One region of the Lysinibacillus sp. FSL K6-0057 genome, then DNA from elsewhere that is predicted to be linked to it. Evidence: riboswitches for the same ligand, from Rfam matches in the RefSeq annotation. Region 1 holds a riboswitch; each other region holds the start of a gene.
What was found. A riboswitch is a leader RNA that binds a small molecule or an ion and turns the genes downstream of it on or off. The one in region 1 is predicted to bind cobalamin.
Positions count from the first base shown of each region.

Region 1 (4,835 bases):
GATCATTAAATCTGCCCATTCATAGGCGAGAGGAATGTCATGAGTTGCTAGTAAAATGGTTCTCTCACCATCTTCTAATTTGGCTAAGTATTGTAATACTTGTGTAGCATAATAATTATCAAGACCTGCCGTTGGTTCGTCTAATAAAAGGACAGAGGGCTCCATCGCTAAAACACCTGCCATCGCCACACGCTTTTTCTGACCTACGCTTAGAAAATGAATGGGTTTATCGAGCAAATCTTCCACTTCGGTTTGCGCAACGGCCCATGCTATTTTTTCTTCCATTTTTTCAGTAGACCAGCCGAGGTTCAATGGTCCAAATGCTATATCTTGCTTGACGGTTCCTGAAAAAAGCTGATGATCTGCATTTTGAAAGACAATGCCTACCTGCTGACGTAGAATTTTTAAAGCTTTTCCACTATATTCTAGTCCGTTGCCTTCGAATAAAATCGTCCCAGCTGTAGGTTTCAAAATACCATTAAGATGCTGAAACAAAGTCGATTTTCCTGCGCCATTATGCCCGAGTATGGCGATTTTTTTCCCTTTTGGAATGTCTAATGTAATATCTGACAACGCTTTCGTACCATCTGCATAGGCATATGATAATTGGTTGAGTTCAAAATAAAATGCTGTCATGTGAAATACCCTCCATATACGATGAGGACTAGTAATATTGCTGCCATGCCTAGCCAATTTTTCTTGCTATAGGAGCCCATCTCTTGCCAGTAGACGGCCTCGCCACCACGTGATTGCATGGCATTGTTGAGCTCCCGACTACGTTGAAACATTTCCACAAATAATGCCACAATGAGCATGGAGACAGAGCGTAGCCATTGCATCGGTGAATGGTAGCCGAGACGCGCTTGCTGGGCTAGATGGATATTTTGCATACTTTCTAAAAACATAAAAATAAAACGATAAGTTAGTTCGACGAGCTCAACCAATAAAGAGGGGAGTCGCCATTGTCGTAGCACATAACATATTCCTTGTACAGAAGTGGTTAGAATTAAAAAGTATAAACAACTAATACTGCCCAGAACGACAAAGAACAGCTGCTGCGCTAATAGCACACTTGCGTTCCCAATGAAAACAGTCCAATTCGTCCATGTATAAGACCAAATATGGGCAGGTAGTGCATTGGTTGACGGTGTAATGGAAAGTAAAATAGATACGAGACTTGTGAATAAGAAAAAACCAGGTAGCAATAATAACTTGGCATAGTATGTAAGCGGAATTTTTGCACCTAAAATGATAAAAGCACTCATTACAAAAAATGTAATGAGTGAAAGTCGTTCATCTCTCAAGATGAGCGTTATGAGAAGTAGTCCAAGTGAAAATATCATTTTTTCTAGCGGATGAACAGACGCTAGCTTATTAAGATAGGCATACTTATCAATGAGTAACATAATGGTTAACCTTCTTTATGTTTGCCACGCATATAGCCGATGAAGTAGCCAATAAAGCCAGCTCCAATAGCTGCCTGTAGCACGAATAATAAGCTTTCGATTTCACCGCTTGGTGGCTCCCATAGGCTTTCGAACCATGGTTCATATTCCGCATTGATTTCACCAATGGCTGCTTCTGCCTCTCCATCAGCACCACCAAATTCAGCACCTTTTTGTATGAACAATGGAATGATGGCTAACAACACAACAATTGCTAATAACAATAAATTTTTTTTCATCTGTTAATGTGCCTCCTTTGTTGAGAAAACACGTAAAGTTTTTAATTCGCTAATATTGTATTTTTTCAAGAAATTCATCACAATGACCGTTAAAATCCCTTCACTCACCGCTAAAGGAATTTGAGTTAAAGCAAAAATACCTGCAAACTTTGTAAAGGATGCCATAAAGCCTCCAACTTCTGAAGGGAAGGCTAGTGCTAGTTGTACAGAAGTCACAACATATGTACCTAAATCACCAAGCATAGCTGCGAAAAATACGGCTAGTGAAAATGACAAACCTACTTTTTGTGCTCCTTTAAAGACAAAGTAAGCAATAAAAGGACCTACAATAGCCATCGAAAAGGCGTTCGCCCCTAAAGTCGTGATTCCTCCATGTGCTAATAATAAAGATTGGAATAATAAAACGATTGTTCCAATTACACTCATGGCTAGAGGGCCAAAGAGAACTGTCCCAAGTCCAACACCAGTTGGGTGAGAGCAGCTACCTGTAACAGAAGGGATTTTTAAGGCAGATAGCACAAAAGCAAAGGCTCCTGAAAGCCCTAAAAGCATCTTTGTTTCAGGATTTTCTTCAATTGTTTTGCGAATAGAACGCAATCCTAGAACGATAAAAGGAATAGAAATAACCCACCAAAAAATCGCCCATTCGATTGGTAAAAAACCTTCCATGATATGCATCGCAAAGGCACGTTTTGGCACAATTAAAAAGGCCAATAAAAAATAACTAAGTTTCCACCATGAAAATTTCAAAAAGCTTTCCTCCTAACTAATTAATAGATTTTTAGAATGTAGCGTGCGTAAATAAAAAAGCACTTCTCCGTTGGTGGAAAAGTGCATAGCTAAAAAAGCAAATAACATTCTCATCTGCTAAGCCGCACACCTATCCTCGTAGGCTGAAACGATCACCTATTTTTCGGCAGGTCTCCTGGCTCTAGTTCAATACTTTATAGGTCTTCCCATCCGTTGGACAGTGACATATTCTATAAAGCTCCCTATTACAGTGGCGGGACCGCGCCGGACTCAAACCGGCTTCCCTTTTAAGCAAAATGGCAAGCATTTTACACCGAAAAACATTCAATTGTGAGATTTCACGACAAAGTGTAACATGATTTTCCATAAATATGCTATACCTTTTTATAAAATTTTTTTAATTAAAGGTCAACGGCGAATATTCTGATAATATTCATTGTGCTAATGATGGATATTGTATAAATTTTATACCCCAGTTCACTTCAAAATTGATAAATTTGTCATAAATTTTTAAAGAAATATTGAAATTTTAAAATAATAAGATATGATTAAGACAGTTTTCTATTTAAAATACTAATAAAAATTTCATATAAAACGTCAATAAGTGCTCGAATAGCTCGAGATAATAGGGAAATTGGTGAAAATCCAATACAGCCCCCGCTACTGTAATAGCTGATGAAATCGCAAAGCCACTGGTGCAAACTTGGGAAGGTGCGACTGTAAAATGAAGCTTAAGTCAGGAAACCTGCTTATTTGATTGTGCATGCAAACTTTTCGGAGGGAGAAGTTGAAGCGGAAGCGAGTACCTTTATTTCATGCTATTCGTTTTTATTTGGCTTCTACAAAACCTTTACTCTTCGATTTAGAGTAAAGGTTTTTCTTTTTCCAGAAAGCAAATGAGGGGAGACAGAAGATGACAACATGGAATTTAGAGGGGATGAAAACACATCTCTTTATTTGCAATGGCAGTAGTTGCATGAATAAGGATGGTGAGGAAATTACCTTAGCCATTCGAGATGAAATACAGCGACAAGCACTCGATCAAGAAATACATACGACAAGAACGCGCTGTAATGGACGATGCAAGGATGCCTGTGTGGTAATCGCCTACCCTCAAGGGAATTGGTATCGTGTGCCATCAACAGAGCATGCTAGGACACTAGTACAAGATTTACATCATGAATCCTTATACAACGAACATGTCTTTACACTTCGTGAAGGTACATTACAGCGTACTGCTCAAACAACAGCCATTAAAGGGATCGAAAAGGTGAAAGAGGGGTAACAACATGGCGCAAAAAGGAAAAATTTTCGTAGTAGGCTTTGGACCTGGAGATTTTAAGCATATTACGACACGTGCAGTAGAAGCTTTACAACAAAGTGATATGATTATAGGCTACAAAACCTATGTAGAGCTGATTCAAGATTTAGTTAGTGCGAAATCGATTGTTAGCACAGGCATGACAGAAGAGGTGTCCCGTGCGCAGGAAGCCGTTCGTCAAGCAGAGGCAGGGAGCATTGTCTCGGTGATTTCGAGTGGTGATGCAGGCGTTTATGGCATGGCGGGATTAGTGTATGAGGTGTTAATCGAGCTAGGCTGGACAGAAGCAACAGGAATTGAAGTAGAAATTGTTCCTGGTATTTCTGCGATTAATTCATGTGCGAGCATACTTGGTGCACCCATTATGCATGATGCTTGTACAATCAGTTTAAGTGACCATCTAACACCTTGGAATTTGATTGCAAAGCGTGTCGAGGCAGCTGCTATGGCAGATTTTGTCATCGCATTATACAATCCTAAAAGTGGTCGCCGTACAAGACAAATTGTCGAAGCTCAGCGAATTCTCTTAGAATATCGTTCGCCAGACACACCAGTAGGGCTTGTGAAAAGTGCGTATCGAGAACGTCAAGAAGTGACCATGACAACGCTAGCAGAAATGCTAGAACATGATATTGGTATGCTGACAACTGTCATTATCGGGAATTCATCAACATTTTTCTATGACAATAAGATGATTACGCCACGCGGTTACCAACGTAAATATACCCTGGGGGAAGAAAAACAACCATTACGTCCACATCAACGTTTGCGTGAAGAAAATGAACCTTGGGCAATGAATCAAGAGACAGGAACAGCAAGAAATGACTTTACAGCTGATCCTAATGCAGGGCGCTTTAATAAACCCAGTATAGCCGCTACGCCAAAGCCGAAAAAAACAGCACTTGAAATGGCTACAGCGGCACTCGCAATGGTGAAAGGGACAAACGCAGTCAACGTAACACCGAAGCTTGTACAGCAAAAAATAGAATCTATTTTTGAATTAGCAGTGAGCCCAGGTGTGGCCAATAAGTTTTTTACTCCTCAGCAAATGCTGACGTTAGCAGAGGTCGTTGGGGAAGA
Region 1 covers NZ_CP152047.1:3,120,950-3,125,784, reverse strand. Annotated here, with positions in the region: gene MHB40_RS15635 (ATP-binding cassette domain-containing protein) at 1-636, opposite strand, end outside; gene cbiQ (cobalt ECF transporter T component CbiQ) at 633-1,406, opposite strand; gene MHB40_RS15625 (energy-coupling factor ABC transporter substrate-binding protein) at 1,412-1,684, opposite strand; gene MHB40_RS15620 (energy-coupling factor ABC transporter permease) at 1,688-2,434, opposite strand; cobalamin riboswitch at 2,582-2,767, opposite strand; cobalamin riboswitch at 3,020-3,202, shown strand; gene MHB40_RS15615 ((2Fe-2S) ferredoxin domain-containing protein) at 3,348-3,719, shown strand; gene cobJ (precorrin-3B C(17)-methyltransferase) at 3,724-4,835, shown strand, end outside.

Region 2 (4,835 bases), 580 kb from region 1:
GACGATGTGGCTGTGATGTATCAAGGAGAAATCATTGGGCAAACGAATGTTTTTGATTTTTTTGATGCGCCTCAGCATCCCTATACAAAGAAGCTTTTACAAGCAAGAATGCTATTTTAGAGGTGAAAAAAATGACGTTGCTAGACGTGAAAAATATAGACATGCATTATGCTCAAAGACCAGCCCTATTTCAACGAGGACAAAAAATTCCTGTATTACAAAAGATGTCATTTTCACTTCAGGAGGGAGAATGTCTCGGAATCGTCGGTCAAAGTGGTTCTGGAAAAAGCACATTAGGACGCATTATTTTAGGGATTGAACGACCAACAAACGGAGAGCTGCTCTTTCAAGGTATCAATTTATACGAAGCACCCAGCAAAGAGAAAAAAATGATACGAAGAAATTTACAGGCTGTTTTTCAAAATAGCTATCATTCATTTAATCCAAAACAGACGATTTTCGAAATACTCGAAGAACCGTTTTTGAATTTCGAGCATTTTAGCAAAGCAGAGCGACAACAGAAGGTAAGGGAATTACTAGACTGTGTAGAGTTAGAGTGGGCAATGGCTCAAAACTATCCCTCACAGCTAAGTGGGGGACAGCAGCAACGAGTCAACATCGCTAGAGCTCTTGCATTAAAGCCGAAACTGATTGTTTTAGATGAGGCCATTAGTAGTCTTGATATGATTTTGCAAAAGACGATTATAGAACTATTACAATCACTGCAAAAAGAGCTACAGCTTGCTTATATATTCATTTCACATGATTTACAAGCCACACGTTTTATGTCAGATCGCATCCTAGTGATGCAGCATGGTCAGCTCGTGGAGGAGATTGGGAAGGATGGAGTATATCAGCATCCCGCTTCACAAGAATTATACAATGCTATTTTGCCATCACACCCGCGAGAAAGAAAAAAGAAGGATAGACCAAATTGAACAGAAACTCCATTTTGAAAAATTCAAAATGGGGTTTTCTTAATTATTAAAGTAATTTAGAAATAAAATTAATAATATCAATTGTAAAATTAACTTTATTTATGTTTTAATTAAAATAATTAATTTTTATTATTTACTTCTTTAAATTCTTTGTTATATAATCAACTTAACTTAAAGGAAGGAGTTCACTATGGCTTATCAAGTAATCACAAATTGCCCTGTCTGCAGTAAAACTTTGAAAATTACCAAGTTACAGTGTTCTCATTGTCACACGACGATTGAAAATGAATTTGAATTATCTAAGCTCGCATCTTTATCAAACGATCAGCTTCATTTTGTGGAAGTATTTTTAACCTGTCGAGGAAACATTAAAGAGGTTGAAAAGGAACTGGGGGTTTCGTATCCAACAGTTCGAGGCAAGCTAAACGACATTATTTCATCCCTTGGCTATGCTCAAAAGAAGAAAAATGAAGTAGACGAGAAAAAAATTGTAAGCATGTTGGAAAATGGTGAAATCACAACGGATGAAGCCATAAAGCTTTTAAAAGACGAATAGGGAGGAATAGACCATGAAAGAGGAAATTACGAAAGTGTTAACCATGATTCAAGAGGGGAAAATTGATGCGGATAAAGGTTCAGAGCTGATTCAAGTGTTACAACAGAAAGAGGAATCAGGAAACAAATTTGTGGAAAAAACAAAGTATTTAGATAAAACATTAAAGGTCCGTGTTGTATCCACCGAAAATGATAATGTCACGGTGAATTTGCCGATTAAACTTGTCAAAGCCGTACTCATGGCTGGACACAGCATCGCAGCGAGTATTCCACAATCGGAAAAATACGTGAAAGATATCGACATCAATCTTCTTCTTGAAGCGATCGAAAATGAACTAGATGGACAAATTGTAGATATAAAATCGGCAAACGGAGATACCGTTGCAGTCTTCATTGAATAGAGGCGACGAATGATGCATGTAAAAGTGAAAGCAAAAGACGTTCGCTTTACTGTCCCTGTTCCCTATGCTGTGTTAACCATTGTCCTCTCCATTTTAACTTCCAAATGGATTCAGCAACAAGTTAATAAGTGGACAAAGGCATACTTCGATCAAAAGAAAATAGACTTTACCTTTCCGCTCATCGACAAAGAAATGCTCAAGCCGATTATCAAGGAGCTACAAAATTATAAAGGGCTCGTGCTAGTCGATGTCAAAGCTCAGGACGGTACTGAGGTTAAGGTTAGACTATAATACCCAAGAAAGAATGATTAGAGCATGTTTGAATAAAAAGCATGCTCTTTGTTATTTAAAGAATATCCTTTGCAAAAGAACTACCTAAATCCCACAATGTATCTTCCAGATTGTTTAATAGCAGTTTCGTTCTTTTCTCAAGTTGATCTGGTAGCTCATTTTTACTGAAATAGGTAAGTTTCAAGCTCTCATCATCCTTCATCTCCAATATACCCCTTACATTTTTCGCAATATAAAGATGAATAACTGTATAGACCTCATCCCCATTTGGATATTGGAAATAATAATCTGGCCCTGAAAAAACACCCACCAAGTCAAATTCATTCGCTACAAGTCCTGTTTCTTCATGAAGCTCACGAGCAGCAGCTTCCTCTAACGTTTCTTTTAGTTCCAATGCACCGCCAGGTAATCCCCAATCCAACGTATCTGATCGATGTTGAAAGAGAATTTGCTTGTCATCGTTACCCACAAGAATGGTCGCCCCAATACTGATAATTGGTCTACTACCGATGTATTTCCTTAACTCTGTAATATATCCCATATTGGTCCCTCCTATAGATCATAAGAAACGATTCGCCTTTCTTCCTTTAAAAACCTCTATTTTCCTTGTAATGCTTAAAATTGGATGTATTGGGATAGATGCACAATCTTTTTTTGTACAAAATATTGCTAAAAAACGCAGAATAGTTCATCAAAGATGAAAAATAGCTTTTTATAATCAGTCTTTTCTGAATTTTACCTATATTGATTGTTTTGAAAACTCTATGTTAAGGTAAAAAGACAAATTGAATATGCTAAATTTTGGTGGTTCAAATGGGAGCTGATTCTATTTGATTAAAAGGGAAGTTGGTGAGAGTCCAACACTGTCCCGCAACTGTATTTAGGAGCTCGAAAACAAAGCCACTGTTTTGTTTGTCAAAATGGGAAGGTGTTATGGGAGCGTTGATCATAAGTCAGGAGACCTGCCACGAAAAAAAGCATCAATTGACCTACGAGGATAGGGAGGTGTTAGCTACTGCATGATTGTGAATTCATGTAAATTCACTGTTTTTTTGGTCTGTCATGCTTTTGTAGATTAACAACTTCTAGAAAGGGATAGGAGTTGTTTTTTTGTTGTTCTGTCGTGTTTGAATGGTAACGCTTACAAGAATAATTAAACAAAGGGGCTGTCATTAAATGGAGTTAAATTATTCACCAGGTCTTGATGGAATCATTGCCGCTGAAACAAAGCTATCTTTTTTAGACACTGTAGGAAGTCAAATAGTTATTCGAGGCTATGACTTGATTGAATTATCTCAGCGATATTCGTATTTAGATATTGTTTACTTATTGCTGCATGGAGAAATACCAACTACCGAGCAACAGGCTGATCTACAGGACAAATTGAAAGCTCATTATCAGGTTCCTCAAGAGCTATTTCAAATTTTCAAGCTATTGCCCAATGAAACACATGCGATGGATGGGCTTAGAACAGGAATTTCCGCTTTAGCAGGCTTTGATCAGCACATCAATGATCGTTCGACTGAAATGAATTTATCGCGAGCATATAGACTTTTAGGAGGTATGCCCAACATCGTAGCAAATAGCTATCGTGTATTAAATGGACAAGAGGTTGTCGAGCCGGATAGTCAACTTTCCTATAGTGCCAATTTTTATTACATGATTACGGGCAGAAAGCCAACTGCGTTAGAAGAAGAAATTTTTGATCAGTCACTCGTTTTATATAGTGAGCATGAGATGCCAAATTCAACATTTGCGGCTCGTGTCATTGCTTCTACACAATCTGATTTGTATGGCGCTTTAACGGGAGCTGTCGCATCGTTGAAAGGGAATTTACATGGAGGGGCTAACGAGGCAGTCATGTACATGCTTCTTGAAGCCAAAACAGTAGAAGGCTTTGAAGCATTGTTGAAAAACAAGCTACAAAATAAAGAAAAGATTATGGGCTTTGGCCACCGTGTCTATATGAAAAAGATGGACCCAAGAGCGCAAATTATGAAAGAAGCCTTGCACAAATTATGTTTAGAGCAAGGGGATGATCGCTTATATCACATGTGTGAAGCTGGTGAAAAAGTGATGGTACAGGAGAAAGGGTTGTATCCAAATTTAGATTATTATGCAGCACCCGTGTACTACATGCTTGGTTTGCCGATTGAAATCTATACGCCAATCTTCTTTGGCTCACGAACAATTGGCTTATGTGCCCATGTGATTGAGCAGCATGACAATAATCGATTATTCAGACCTCGTGTCAATTATATTGGCGAGCGTCATAACCTTGAAAAACTGTCGGTATAATCAAGTTTTAACAACTCGCCATAAAGCTAATGGGCATTCTGACCAATGCCCATCAGCAAACTAGTATATCAAACTTAAGCCTTGAAAGGAAGATATAGATGATTAAAACAAATGACATAACAAAGACAGATCAATTACTTACAGATATTGCGGATTATGTACTAAATACAAAGATTACAAGTGAAGAGGCATACGAAACGGCACGCTATGTTCTATTGGATACTTTAGGCTGTGGCATTTTGGCCTTACAATATCCTGAATGCACGAAGCTTCTTGGTCCAGTAGTACCAGGCACAGTCGTTCCTAATGGTACACGTGTTCCTGGAACTTCCTATGTTCTTGATCCAGTAAA
Region 2 covers NZ_CP152047.1:2,541,454-2,546,288, forward strand. Annotated here, with positions in the region: gene MHB40_RS12420 (ABC transporter ATP-binding protein) at 1-120, shown strand, start outside; gene MHB40_RS12425 (ATP-binding cassette domain-containing protein) at 132-938, shown strand; gene MHB40_RS12430 (DUF2089 domain-containing protein) at 1,129-1,494, shown strand; gene MHB40_RS12435 (hypothetical protein) at 1,508-1,894, shown strand; gene MHB40_RS12440 (hypothetical protein) at 1,904-2,185, shown strand; gene MHB40_RS12445 (NUDIX hydrolase) at 2,241-2,726, opposite strand; cobalamin riboswitch at 2,974-3,170, shown strand; gene mmgD (citrate synthase) at 3,362-4,483, shown strand; gene prpD (2-methylcitrate dehydratase) at 4,582-4,835, shown strand, end outside.
Region 2: linked by a shared signal. The riboswitch ahead of mmgD (citrate synthase) and the one ahead of MHB40_RS15615 ((2Fe-2S) ferredoxin domain-containing protein) in region 1 are both predicted to bind cobalamin.

Region 3 (4,835 bases), 1.5 Mb from region 1:
CCCATTAATTTAGGCTCGACTACTCGACGAATAATCAGTAAAATAGCAGCTAAGATGAATAATTTTACAGCTATAGATGTGTTTCCCATCAAAAGGTGATAGAGCCCCCATGGCGCTAAAATAATGATGGAGCCTAGGAATGGTACAATATCTATTAACCAGATAATAATCGTCATCGTTACCGCATATTTCGGTTGGATTAATAGCAGTCCAATGAGTGTGACGCCTCCAATGATAAAGCTTACAAATAAGTGCGCCTTCATATAGCCAAATGTTGCATCTTTTAAGCGATTTAAAATAATTTTTATCTTTTTTGCCGTATTTGGCTTTAAATATTTATAAGTGATTTGCTTTAACTTAGGCAAATCAAGCATAAATAGGAATAGAGCAATCATATAAACGAGAAGACTGATAAATAGGCTGGGAATCTCTGAAAAGAATGCTGAAACTTTGCTATAATTAAAGAAGCTTAAAAAGAATTCTTCAACTTTCTTAATGAAATCCATTGTGGTTTTTTGAAGCGAAGTACTTACTTCAGGTGGAAAGTCTTCTGTGTATTTAGAAATATTTTCTTGCATATGAAGCCACATATCTGATAGCTTGGAAATATAATAGGGAGCTTGCTTAGACAGTAAAATTATTTGCGTCATGATTTGTGTAATGGAAAGATAGCAAATAATAGATATAACAATAACACTCACTATGTAAATAAAAGCAACTGCTATTTTCCGTGACATTTTCCATTTCCGCTTAAAGAACATGACAATTGGTTCTAAGAAAAATGCACTAATCCCAGCGAATATTAAAGGCATGGACACAGGGATAACAAAATAGGCAGCTATAAGTAGGGATAAAATCACAATCAACCGAAAAATCAATTTCCTAGCATTAAATTTATTCATAAACTCACCTTCTTTGCGAAAAAAATTAAGTTAAGTGTACCATAAATCAAATTTTATTACGTTCTGAAACAATAAAGGTAGGGATAAATTATGGAAAAAGAGATTCTGCAACTTTTTAATAATCTAACAGAGCATGATCGCGATATTCAATATGAATCTTACGAGGAATTATTGAAGATTATGCAGGAACCCGTAGATTGGACATATGCAGTTTGGGAACAGCTAATAAAAGCACTTACATACAAAAATGGATATTCTCGTGCACGTGCTGCACAAATTTTATGCGCTTTAGCTGCAAAAAGTGATCCAGAAGAAAGGGTATTGGAGGATTTCTTAAAGATTTGGGCTGTGACTTATGACGAACAATCCGTCACAGCAAGGCATGCATTACAAGCAATTTGGAAAATTGGGCAAGCAGGACAGGTACAAAGAGATCTGGTTGTGTCATATCTAGCTAAAAGATTTCAAACATGTATAGATGAAAAGCAGCCATCTCTCATTCGACAGGATATTATTATGTCATTTAAAAAGCTATATGATCAAACAAATGACTCGAAATTATTAGACATTGCCCATCGTTTAATTAATGAAGAGCAAGATGCTAAATATAAAAAGAAGTATAAGTCAGCCATCCGTTCAAAGTAGCGAGATGGTGTTTTTTTGGGCAAATTCTTTGATGATCTGTTGACTAGTCAACTATAATAAACGAAAAACTATAAGGGGTTATGGCATGAGCATTTATAATTATCTAGTACGGAAGCCTAATGGTGAAATTTTATCGATGGAAACATATCGTGGAAAAACAATGTTAATTGTTAACACGGCAAATCAATGCCGATTTACATATCAATTTGAAGATTTACAAAAAATGTATGATAAATATGGGAAAGAAAATTTTGTAGTCCTTGGCTTCCCCTGTGATCAATTTGGTCATCAAAATCCTGAAGATGGGGAGGAAACTAAGCATCTTTGCAAGGTGAACTATGGAGTCACATTCCCGATTTTTGAGCTTGTACAGGTGAATGGTGAGGCTACACATCCACTCTTTAATTATTTAAAGCATGAAGCGAATTTTCGAGAATTTGGTAAGGCAAGTATGCAAGAGAAAATGCTTGCTGAAGCAATTGTTCAACTTGCCCCAAGCTTTTTAGATGGTCGTAATATTCGCTGGAACTTTACAAAGTTTCTAGTAGATGCTGGTGGTAAGACTGTCGCACGCTTTGAGCCAACAGATTCTCAGCTCGATATCGAACAGGCAATTGAAACACTATTATAGTCTATAAATTTTTTTAATAATGTAAAAACTTATAAAATGGTTTTAAATTTTCTCTTAAAGTAGAAATATTGCTGGATGTTTAAAGTTATCCATGCGCAGCACAACTATTTTTTCTGAATCATATATGATAAACTGCTTTACAAATGAATTATTCTTGCAGAATAAAGGTGCTAGTTAGCATAATCGGGAATCCGGTGAAAAACCGGAGCTGTTTCCGCAACTGTAAGTACAGCCATTATAAAGATTTACCACTGTCTCAAAGAAGATGGGAAGGTTCTTTATAACTCATTCGTTTCATGTAATGAACTGTACAAGCCAGGAGACCGACCTTTATTTGAACGTATAAAAACTTCTCGGAAGCTAGGAGGATATACGGCAAAAACATAGGCTAAGTCGAGCTTGATGGCGATCATTATGTTATTTTTGTCGTTCCTTTGCAAAAGGAGCGGCTTTTTTTATGCCTTTCATGTAAGAATTTTTCATTATAGAAAGTAGGGGGGACAGCAAGTGAAAAAAGATGCACGTTATTCTTGTTATCCATTTATGCGTGAGAAAGCTTCAACGGTCGATTTTGAAATTCGAACGGATAGCCTCACAACACATCTAGGAGTTGCATTAGCTGCAGTAAAAAAAGAGGATATTCAAGTTGTTGAAGAGGATTTAATGCTTATTTTACCTATGGCTTATCATGTCAATGGCTCAGTTCGTGGAAAACTAGCAGTAACTGAAGAGGATTTATCTTGGTTAAGTGAGCGTTATGACTTTTACGTTGGTCATGTGAAGGAAGAGATTCAAAGTTTTGTTTTACCTCAAGGAACTGAGGCCGCTGCTGCTTTACATCTTTGCCGCAGTGAAGCAAAAAAATCATATCGTACCTTACACAAAGTATCAGAAGAACGAGCGGTTCCTGCTATTCTTTTCGATTACCTTGGCTTATTAGCTAATGTATGTTTTGTCATGGCTGTTTTTATGAATCAGCAAACAGGAATAGCTGAAATACCATTTATTAGTAAATCATACCCAATGAAAAAGAAAAAGGAGAATAATAATGAAGAAAGTATTTAAATTCCAATGGCTATCAGTGCTCTTACTTGCACTGATGTTAGCAGGCTGTGGCACTGCTGAAGATACAAAAAACAAAGATGCTTCACAGGATACACAACACACAGAGAAAACAAGCTATAAAGTGACAGATGACCGTGGTGTTGAAATAGAATTTAATGAAGTTCCAAAAACAGTTGTATCATTACAACCAAGTAATACTGAAATCTTGTTTGCTCTAGGTGTTGGCGATAAAATTGTAGGGGCAACTGAGTACGATACTTACCCAGAGGAAGCACAAAAAATTGAACGTGTCTCTGATACTACGAATTTTAACAGTGAACGAATTTTAGCGTTAAAGCCAGATGTTGTCATTGCTTATACAATCGGTGATAAGGATGCACTAAAGCCGCTTGAAGATGCAGGAATTAAAGTGTTTGTTATTCAATCTGCGACTACTTTCGATGATGTTTATGGAGATATCGAACAAATTGCTGCTGTGATGGATGTTGCTGATCAAGGAAGTAAATTAAACGAAGAGATTAAAGCGAAAATTGCTGAAGTACAAACGAAGGTGAAAGACGTAAAGACGCCGAAAAATGTTTATTTAGAGGTTAGCCCTAAGCCAGACATTTATACAGCGGGCTCTAGCACTTTCCAACAAGAAATACTAGATGCAGCTAATGTTAATAATGTTTTTTCTGAATTGAATAGTTGGGCGCAAGTTTCTGAGGAAGATGTGATTGCGAAAAACCCAGACGTTATTTTAACGACAGTAAACTATACAGAAGATCCAATAGGAGAAATTCTTGCGCGTGATGGTTGGAATACTGTGACAGCTATTCAAAACAAAGCGGTATTATCTCTTGATACAGATATCTCGAATCGACCTGGTCCACGTATCGGTGAAGCTGTAGAATTAGTAGCGAAGGCTGTATATCCAGAGTTATTTAAATAAGAAATGTTTCCATGCTAGCTGTAAGCCTTTCAGCTAGCATTTTTGATGTGGTTTTAATTATTACCTAGCGTGAAAATTGGAATTAATTTAGTTTGTTCTTTAAAATAAAAGTAAGTATGCTCGATCATTTTAGGAGGTGTAGTGATTGGAACAATTAGAGACAAAGGCGATTCCATTTGAGGCAGTCTATAATTTCCGAGACATGGGTGGGTATAAGACAAGTGATGGACGTAGGGTAAAGAACGGTTTATTTTACCGCTCAGCAGCTCTTGGGAAAATGACACTGGCGGATAAAGAGCTATTTGAAACGTTAGGGATTAAAACCATTTTTGATTATCGTGATAACAGTGAGGCGTATCATAATCCTAACCCTGTGTTCTCACACGCTCAATATATTCAAATTCCAGCGAAGGGCAATCATTCTTTTGAAATGCCTACAAATGCTGGGGGGAGAGATTTCTATAAAGTAGTGAGCCCTGAAATGTTCCGGGATTTTTATGCACAAATGCCGTTTAATAATCCTTCATTTAAAGAGTTAATGCTAACTATTCAAAACCCTGATAATTTAGGACTTGTTCATCATTGTGCAGTCGGAAAAGACCGAACAGGGATAGGAGGGGCCCTTATATTGCTAGCTTTAGATGTCCCTGAGGAGACG
Region 3 covers NZ_CP152047.1:4,643,143-4,647,977, reverse strand. Annotated here, with positions in the region: gene ytvI (sporulation integral membrane protein YtvI) at 1-902, opposite strand, end outside; gene MHB40_RS23190 (hypothetical protein) at 993-1,547, shown strand; gene MHB40_RS23185 (glutathione peroxidase) at 1,633-2,178, shown strand; cobalamin riboswitch at 2,327-2,525, shown strand; gene MHB40_RS23180 (hypothetical protein) at 2,686-3,243, shown strand; gene MHB40_RS23175 (cobalamin-binding protein) at 3,227-4,177, shown strand; gene MHB40_RS23170 (tyrosine-protein phosphatase) at 4,323-4,835, shown strand, end outside.
Region 3: linked by a shared signal. The riboswitch ahead of MHB40_RS23180 (hypothetical protein) and the one ahead of MHB40_RS15615 ((2Fe-2S) ferredoxin domain-containing protein) in region 1 are both predicted to bind cobalamin.